DNA from 3 places in the Bacillus sp. PK6-16 genome. Region 3 is predicted to be linked to each of the others. Evidence: riboswitches for the same ligand, from Rfam matches in the RefSeq annotation. Region 3 holds a riboswitch; each other region holds the start of a gene.
The links. Region 3 has a riboswitch for magnesium ahead of M1D66_RS18980 (P-type ATPase actuator domain-containing protein). Riboswitches for the same ligand answer to the same signal wherever they lie in the genome.
Positions count from the first base shown of each region.

Region 1: it holds a riboswitch for magnesium, as region 3 does, so the genes downstream of both, mgtA (magnesium-translocating P-type ATPase) here and M1D66_RS18980 (P-type ATPase actuator domain-containing protein) in region 3, are expected to answer to the same signal.
Region 2: it holds a riboswitch for magnesium, as region 3 does, so the genes downstream of both, mgtE (magnesium transporter) here and M1D66_RS18980 (P-type ATPase actuator domain-containing protein) in region 3, are expected to answer to the same signal.

Region 1 is NZ_CP096511.1:1,286,822-1,290,111, reverse strand. Features, by position in the region: gene rnz (ribonuclease Z) at 1-4, opposite strand, end outside; gene M1D66_RS06730 (DUF3932 family protein) at 194-445, shown strand; gene M1D66_RS06725 (hypothetical protein) at 480-1,019, opposite strand; M-box (ykoK) riboswitch at 1,188-1,355, shown strand; gene mgtA (magnesium-translocating P-type ATPase) at 1,687-3,290, shown strand, end outside.
Region 2 is NZ_CP096511.1:2,872,126-2,875,415, forward strand. Features, by position in the region: gene M1D66_RS14775 (phosphodiester glycosidase family protein) at 1-139, opposite strand, end outside; gene mgtE (magnesium transporter) at 297-1,625, opposite strand; M-box (ykoK) riboswitch at 1,907-2,072, opposite strand; M-box (ykoK) riboswitch at 2,580-2,756, shown strand; gene M1D66_RS14785 (FtsW/RodA/SpoVE family cell cycle protein) at 2,943-3,290, shown strand, end outside.
Region 3 is NZ_CP096511.1:3,726,538-3,729,827, reverse strand. Features, by position in the region: gene M1D66_RS18990 (glutathionylspermidine synthase family protein) at 1-262, shown strand, start outside; gene M1D66_RS18985 (DUF350 domain-containing protein) at 255-641, shown strand; M-box (ykoK) riboswitch at 813-978, shown strand; gene M1D66_RS18980 (P-type ATPase actuator domain-containing protein) at 1,314-2,039, shown strand; gene M1D66_RS18975 (5'-3' exonuclease) at 2,172-3,038, shown strand.

The sequences.
Region 1 (3,290 bases), 2.4 Mb from region 3:
CCACTTTCTTTCCTCCAGCTCTAAATATACTCTATCTCTCATCTTACGGAATGTTATTTCAAATGGCAAATTGAATTTACATAACCAAACATCTAGACAACTATATAACACGAACGTTATACTCAAAAAATTTAGCTATCGTTCGTGTTTTGTGTTAAAATAATTATACTACATTTTAAGGGAGCGTTTTATTATGAAAGAAGTATTTCGTTTACAAACTGATTTTTCATCTTCATTTGATCGCTGGGTAAGTTCTTTCGTGTCTGATCACCCAGCACAATTAGAATGGACAACTTTAAAGGAATTAATCCATGAATATACAACATCACATACAAATGATACGTTACCAGCATATATTTCTTCAGCTTTAACATATTACGCCCAACGTGTTTCAACTACAAACAGTTCAGAGATTGTTATTTTTGAAAACCCTACAATCTCGTAATCTATAATAAAAAAGCACTGGTTACAGTGCTTTTTTATTTATACTTATTTAACAAATGATCATATTCCGTCCAAAAGTCTGTATACATACTTTGATCAAACTCATCTAAAATTATCTTTTCACTTGATTTATTGAATAATTCTTTTGCCTGTAGCGCAAAAGAAACAATTTGTTTTCTATATTCATTTTCATTTACTTCTATATGAAGCCCTTCATAGTATATAGCCTTTTGATCAGTAGAAATAACTTTGACAAAATCCTTTAAAACCACATTTTCACCTATATGGTTTATAGTCCAATGAATTGAAATTGGGCATCCTAACATGAGCATAGTGCCACATCCGTGCAAAATAAGCCCCTCTTCATTTTCAATATCACAAATATATTCTTTATCTAAAGTTCGTAACAGAGCTAAAGCTGATTCACTTATTCCCCATTCCTCATCCATACCTGTTTGTGTAATAATCGTTCCATCCACATTTAAATAAATTTCCCCGTGAGAACATAAATCTTCCTGCTCATTAAACAACCACTTTTGATTCTCAATATTTATAATAAAATTTTGTGGTCCCATTACAAATTCCCCTTTTATAAAAATATTTATTTTTCATATTATTTATAATCAATATCATACATTTCATCCCACATATCTATTATAAATCCGTTTAATATTTTAAAAACACAGATAAAAAAGATATTGACACTACAATTTTACAGTGCTAACATTCAACATGTAATTGAATATGGTCTCTGTTAGGTGAGGCTCCTGTATAGAGAAACGCTGCTGCCCAAAAATGTCGAGAGACGCCAATGGGTCAACAGGAAAGGTCGGAATGAAGGCCTTTTTTAATGTAGCTGGTTTCAGTACCTATGCTATACAGTGCTAAAACTCAACGAGGGAGAGGTGCATGTATTTTGTCATACACAAAAACTGTTTTTATTTATGTCTACTAACAGTCTTTGTTGTGGACTCTTTTAACTGCGAATTCAGACCTTTACTCGTTTTGAGTAAAGGTCTTTTTACGTCTATATGCACCTTACTATGAAACAAACATAGCATATTCAGAAACTACTAAATTGTACGGAGGTGAGGAACAGTTGGCAATTGATGATTCGGCCCAGATACCCATACGTTTTACATTCATATTTCATCATGTAGGTAGGAAAGAAACTGTTCCTCACCATTTCAAATAGTTAGGTAACAGATTGTTTCCTCCTTCATGACAGAGGAGGAACTACCGATGTTTAATTTACAAAGACAAGAAACAAAGCATGCTTATGAGCAAGATAGCATGAAAACAAATAACGAATTATTAGTGGAGGTTGCAACACAAGATGTAAGCTCTGCGTTAAAACTTTTAGAAACAACACAAGATGGATTATCTAAACAAGAAGCGTCTCGTAGACTTTCTTTATATGGTCCGAACGAAATAGCTCATAATAAAATGGCACCGTGGTACATTCAATTTCTGTCGGCATTTAAAAATCCATTTATTTTCGTTTTATTAGCTCTTGGAGCACTCTCCTTTTTCACGGATGATATGCAAGGAACAATTGTCGTATCTGCAATGGTACTACTTAGTGCAACAATTCGGTTTTCCCAAGAATTTCGTTCTCAAAAAGCTGCCGATAAGTTAAAGGCTATGGTTCGAACAACTGCGAGCGTATTTAGAATAAATGGATTTGTACATGAAACAAAAAATGTAACGAATTTAAATCGAAATTACACAACAGAAATTCCAATTGAGGAACTTGTACCTGGCGATATCATTTCCCTTTCAGCCGGTGATATCGTTCCAGCTGATGTGCGTATTGTATCCGCTAAAGATTTATTTGTTAATCAATCTTCTTTAACAGGGGAAGCACTTCCTGTAGAAAAATACGAACACTGCTACCATACAGAAAATAAGCATATCTTACCGACAAACATGAAAAAAAATTACAATCCACTCGATATGGAAAACCTTTGTTTCATGGGAACAAATATTGTAAGTGGTAGCGCAAAAGCTGTTGTCATCTCAACAAGTACCGATACGTATTTCGGCTCTTTAGCCAATAAGGTAATTGGAAAGCGTGTAGAAACAAGCTTTGATAAAGGTGTAAACAAAGTAAGCTGGCTCTTAATTACATTCATGCTTATTATGGTACCTATTGTCCTTCTCATTAATGGATTCACAAAAGGTGATTGGCAAGAAGCTTTCTTCTTCGCTATTGCCGTCGCTGTCGGCCTTACACCTGAAATGTTACCAATGATTGTAACTGCTAATTTAGCTAAAGGTGCCGTTAACATGTCTAAACAAAAAGTAATTGTAAAACAGCTAAATTCTATTCAAAACTTAGGTGCTATGAACATTCTTTGTACAGATAAAACCGGAACTTTAACAGAAGATAAAGTTGTCCTTGTTCGTCACTTAGATCCCAAGGGAAATGAATGCAATCGCGTCTTGCAATTTGCCTATTTAAATAGTTTCTATCAAACTGGATTGAAAAATTTAATAGATAAAGCTGTTATTAAGCATACAGAGGAAAACAATACATTTAATCCATCAGCTTTTCAAAAGCTAGATGAAATTCCATTCGATTTCGCCCGCCGGCGTATGTCAGTCATCGTAAAGGATATTTCAGGTGAACATACAATGGTTTGTAAAGGTGCCGTAGAAGAAATTTTATCAATTTGTAACTACACTGAAGTGGATGAAAAAATCGTTACACTCACCGAGGAAATACGTTCAAATGTCAAAAAACTAAGTGAGACACTAAATAGTGAAGGTATGCGGGTTATTGCTGTGGCTTATAAAAAAGATAGAAGAATAAATGATACAGAGTACGCAGTAAAAGACGAAAC
Region 2 (3,290 bases), 850 kb from region 3:
GAGAAGTTAGTATACTCCCAGCCATTGTTATGCGAAGCTCTCGGCCATAGCTAGTACCAAATAATATGCCTATACCAATAAGCATGAAAATAGACAATAGAAGCAAAATTCGTTTGAAGATTTTTCTGAGATGTTTCATAGTTTTATCCTCCAGCATTCATTACATTCAATAAATCCATTAAAATATTATTTATCTAAATACAAAAGTGTTTGATTTCCTCATGTCTGAATTCCCCAATATACTTTAGCAATTCAGGCAAAATACTTATTCCGATTTTCGTTTTTTTAGTGTATATTTATAAATTTAATAACGTTTTTGCAACCATGAAATAAATTACTAATCCTGTTCCATCAACAAATGTTGTAATAAATGGACCTGAAACAACTGCAGGATCTAATTTTAATTTTCTTAGAATTAAAGGTAAAACAGCTGCTACAAGAGAGGCCCAAATAACAATAAATAATAAAGTAATTGCTACAACTTGTGCAACTTCTGTTCCAACTCCTAACATATAAGCACGAGTGAGGCCAGCTATTCCAAGTGCAAGTCCGAGAAGCATCCCTATTGCAAATTCCTTTTTCATTACACGGAAAATATCTTTAAATTTGACCTCTCCAATACCGATTGCACGAGTAATTGTTGCTACAACCTGTGTTCCTGTATTCCCACCAGTACCTACTAATAACGGAACAAAGAAAGCAAGGGCAACTACAGTTTCAATTTCATCTTCAAAATACTTTAATACTGTACCTGTATATGCCTCAGCAACAAAAAGAAGTAATAACCATGGTAGACGTTTTAAGAAAATACTCCAAATGCTAGCTTCAAAGTAAGATTGATTCAATGGTTCACTTCCGCCTAACTTTTGAATATCTTCTGTAGCTTCTGCTTCCATAACATTCATTACGTCATCAAATGTTATAATACCAATCATTTTATTATTTGCTGTTGTGACAGGTATTGCTGCTAAATTATAATTCAGTAGCTTTTTTACAACTTCTTGCTGGTCAACTTCAGCGTGTACTGAAATTACCTCTTGAATCATGATAGTAGATAATATCTCTTCATCTGCTGCTAGTAATAACTCATGTATGGAAACGATTCCCTCAAGATAACCATGACTATCAAGAACATAACTATAAGATATTGATTCTACATTTTTAGAATGTTCCCTAATGTACTTCAATGTCATTTTTACTGACCAATTTCCTCTAACTGCAACAAAATCACTTGTTACAAGACTTCCTGCCGTTTCAAGTTTGAAGGTCATCAATTTTTTCACGTTATGTTTTGTGATTTTATCTAGATACGCCATTAATTTAGCCTGTTTTTCCGGATGAACCGCTAGCAGTAAATCTACTAATTCATCAATCGGTTGTAAATTTAGTAACTTTTTAGCTTTGTTTTCAGATAAGTGAATTAAGATATTATATTTTTCTTCTGCACCCATATATTGAAGAATTTTAGAGCTTTTTAATACAGGAATCGTATTTAGCAATATGACTTGATTTTCAATTGAAAACTGTTTTACTTCTTGTGCAATATCATACGATGGATGACGTAAAACTTTCTCTGCATCCAAGTTATTTTTGGTTACAAGTAATTCCTTTAATAATTTCTTCATGTTAACTCCTCCTCATATTGCTAAGGGAGACTCTAGAGTTTCATGAGTGGTTTTGTTTTATTTTATCTGCCTTAAATTTTTTATTAGAGCAATAATAGTTACATTGCAATAAATTCATTAGTTAGAATTACCTCCTTTTTGAATATAGACCAGATAAAAATAAATAAAATTAAACAGAAAAACCTTTACTCAAAAAGGAGTAAAGGTTTTTTCACAATACAAATAAATGATTATTAAGACCGCCCTACCAAAATCACAGAGGTGCCTTTCTATCAAATCGTATACCACTCCCTCGTTGAGTTTTAGCACTGTATAGCATAGGTTTTTATAACCAGCTACATTAAAAAGGGCCTTAATCCGACCGTTCCTGTTGACCCATTGGCGTCTCTCGACATTTTTGGGCAGCAGCGTTTCTCTATACAGGAGCCTCACCTAACAAAGTTTATTGAATTACTTCAAAATTTAAACCAGAATTTAATATTTGTCAACTGACTTTCAATTCCATTCATAAAAAAATCTTTTATAGAAAATGAAATTATATTTTATTTTAAATTTAAAATTCTCCTTAAAAAACATAGAATTCAAATAGATTTAATTCAAAGAAACGTAATAAAACATATGAAATTTATTGTTTTTAATCAAATTCCAATTTTATAACAAAAGATGAATAATTAGTCATTCTGTATATCAAAAGAACATTCATAAAAAAATCTTCTTTTATGATTAAAATCTTCTTTACTGTTTATCAAATTTATATGGTTAAACTACTTAATCAAACGATACACTACAAGTCAAAAATATGTACTTATACGGAATGATTACATACATTTTTTCAAATCATTTCTCAAAGGACTATAAAGCAATAAAACAGATAAAATTAGCAATATGGTTGCTTGACAAGCAAAAAAAATATATTTATGCTTGCTACACGAAACAAACACATAAAATTTATATTGCTTAACCTGTTAGGTGAGGCTCCTATGCAAACACAGGCTATTGCCCAAAAATGTCGAAAGACGCCAATGGGTAGAACAGGAATTGTCGGATTAAGGCTCTTCTTAAGATAGCTAAGTAATGAATTTTCATTACTTTACGTTGTATAGTGCCAAAGCTCTACTAGGGGGAAAAAAGCCTTATTTAGTCATGCCATTTTGAATCCCTCTAGTTACATACTAGGGGGATTTTTGCGTAAAAAAACAGGGAGTAAGCGATAGAATCTTCCTAAACAAAAGTCATATTTAGTAATTGACGAGAACAAGATTCTATTCATAAGCAAATGTAATATTATGTTTTGTTTTAAATCAGGAGGATATTAAAATGAAAAAAATATTAAAACTCGATTATCTATTGCTCCTTCCTCTATTCATAACATGTACTTTAGGTATTATCATGATGTATAGTGCAAGCTCCATTGTCGCTGTCCAACATTACGGTTATAACAGTAGACATTTTGTTGATTCTCAATTAACAAAGCTACTTTTAGGAACAATTGGGTTAATAGTTTGTGCTTTACTCCCATATGAAATATGGAAAAAACGAATAGTCTCAATCTGTATTATGGTTGGAGGGATTTTTTTATTGATTATGGTTTTATGGAAAGGAAAAGTGGTAAATAATGCCCAATCATGGATCTTTGGAATACAGCCAGCTGAATTTCTTAAATTA
Region 3 (3,290 bases):
TCGCGATAAAGACGAAAATATTATGCTTCAAAATGCACACCAAACATATAAAACGTCACTGCCGATATTTCAAAAGTATATCGAACTGCCAGTCGTATCCTTGGAAACAGAAAAAGGGATCGAGAAACTGTCATATGTGTTTGGTTCGTTTTTAATTGCTGGAAAAGCGAGTAGTATCGGTATTCGCGCGGGAGAAAAGATTACAGGAAATGAATCGTACTATTTACCGGTAGGTATAAAAAGGAGGGGAAAAAATGATTAATTTTTTATTATATTTAGTAGTAACACTCGGCCTTTTATGTATAGGTCTGTTCTTGATGGAAGTGACAACGAAAGTAAAGGAATTTAAGTTAATGGCTCAAGGAAATAAGGCGGTAAGCTATGTGCTTGGAGGACGATTACTTGGGTTAGCTGTTGTTTTATATTCGACAGCAGCTAATTCAATTTCACTTCTTGATATGATTTCGTGGGGAGCAGTTGGGATTTTGGCTCAAATTATCGTCTTTTATTTAGCTGAGTGGCTTACACCACGCTTTAATATAAACAAAAGTCTCGAAGAAGATAATCAAGCAGTCGGTCTTTTTCTTATGTTTTTAGCAATTTCAATTGGGATTGTAATTGCTGGTTGTATAACTTATTAAAAACTTTACGTTTAAACGTAAAGTTTTTTATTTTATCCCGTAAAAGCCCGATTGGTGAGGGCTGATTAAAGTTTCACTTTATATATGTTAGTTTGCCATACCTTTTGAAAAAATTGTAGGCTACGGTTGACATCTATTTTAAATAAGAGTAACATTTTCAATGTAATGAAAATAAGTCTCTGTTAGGTGAGGCTCCTGTATAGAGAAATGCTACTGCCCAAAAATGTCGAGAGACGCCAATGGGTCAACAGGAATGATCGAATTAAGGTTTTTCTTAACGTAGCTGGTAATGTACCTATGCTATACAGTGCTAAAACTCGGTGAGGGAGAGGTCCGTAGATTTCTAATTATATTAGAAATCGTTTATTTGTGTATGTAATGGCCGCTACTCTCTTAAGGGTAGGGGCCTTTTTTGTTACCAAGCTATGAGTAATTTCATAGTATAAACTATAAAATTAAACGAGGAGGTGAGGAGCATGTCAAATTCTGACTCGGTTCCGTTACCCATATACTTCAAATCAAAAATATATGATGTAGGCAGGAAACGATTTGTTCCTCCCTCTATATTTATCATAATGTAGCGTTTATAAAACGCGAGACACTTTCACAGTAAAGTGGATAAATTGAGAAACAAAGCGTTTCTTCCTATGTTGTAAAGGAGGAGACGATAATATGTTATATGCAAACAAAACTGTGGGTAACACGTCATATAAACTAAGTAAAAAATCAATAAAAGAACAAACAATGCTCCAAAAAAATAAAGATTTATTAATTGAAATTGCAACAAGAGATGTAAAATCTGTATTTGCATATTTTAAAACAACAAGAGACGGACTATCAATGAAAGAGGCACAAAAACGTATTCAAGTATATGGCCGAAATGAACTAACTTCAAAAAGAGCACTTCTCGCAGAAGTAATGATGAAGCTTGGTGGCATGATTCCAGGTTTTTCAAAACAACGTGTGTGTGATGAATTACAACGTGAAACGATTACTGTATCTAGAGTAGAATGTTCTAGTAGTACAGGGCTAAATAGTGAACTGAAAATGATGGAGATACCAGTGCAAGAACTTGTACCTGGAGATATAATTTTTCTTTCGGCTGGAGATGCTGTGCCAGCTGATGTACGTATTATTTATGCAGATGATTTATTAGTGAATGAGTCTGTGTTAACGGGAAACGAAGCGAATATAGAGAAGTTTGAAAGCTGCTATCACCTTGAACGTAAACGATTTATTCCATTAAAACGGATGAAAGATTATAATCCACTTGAGCTTGAAAATGTATGTTTTAAAGGTTCACATATCGTTAGTGGAAATGCAAAGGCTGTCGTTGTTTCTACTGGAAAAAATACGTATTCAGGCATATTGCATACTTGTTGTAGTAGAACGTCTTAATGTGTTAATGGTGCTAAATATACAAAAACAATGTATAATAGACAAAGTTGAGCAAAAACGTAGAATGGTAATCTATTTATATAACCTTACGTGATAACGTAAGGTTATTATTTTTTTAATAGGAGAGGAATTATGAAAAAAGTATTATTAGTTGATGGTATGGCACTATTATTTCGTGCTTTTTACGCAACAAGTGTCTACGGACAATTTATGAAACGACAAGATGGAACCCCTACGAACGGGATTCATGGTTATATGAAACACTTATTAACAGCTACGCAAGCGATCGAACCAACACATATCGTTACATGCTGGGATATGGGAAGTACGACATTTAGAACAGAATCGTTCTCGAATTATAAAGCAAATCGTGCAGCGCCACCAGAAGAATTAATTCCTCAATTCGATTTAGTGCAAGAAATGACTGCGAAATTATCCATTCCAGTTATCGGTATGAAAGGCTACGAAGCCGATGATTGTATCGGTACGCTTGCAAAACAATATTGCAATGAAGCTGAAGTTTATATTTTAACTGGTGATACAGATTTACTTCAACTTGTTGATAAGAACGTTACAGTTATGCTTCTGCGTAAAGGAATTGGAAATTACGAATATTACACACCGGAGAAAATCATGGAAGAAAAAGGTGTAGAGCCGTGGCAAATCGTCCATGCAAAAGCTTTCATGGGAGATACAAGTGATAATTATCCAGGTGTAAAAGGTATCGGTGAAAAAACAGCGTATAAGCTTATTCAAGAGCACGGAACAGTATCCGCTGTACTAGAAAATGTAGAATCATTAACAAAAGCGCAGCGTACGAAGATTGAAAGTGATTTAGAGAACTTAAATATTTCGTTACAATTAGCCGAAATTCACTGTGAAGTTCCAATTTCATGTTCACTAGAAGAAGGATTACACACAATGGATGAAGAAAAACTTAGATTTGTTTGTGAAGAAATGAATTGGGGAAGACCTGAAATATTAATAAATATGCTATAAATAGTTTGGAAAGAGGGATGTTGCATAAGTCGAACTTTGACTTGGTGACACCTTCTTTTTGTTTTTGTAAACAGTATGATAGTAAATAAAATTATGTCGAACTCAATTTTAAATATATAAATGTTTCGACAAGATATAATGATAAAAGTTGATGAAAATAGTGATTTTTGTAATGAAGTGAATTAATTTCAACATAGTTTTAGAGAGTCTTTTTTTCGTGTTCACAAAGTTGTCAGAAAATAAACGAGATTT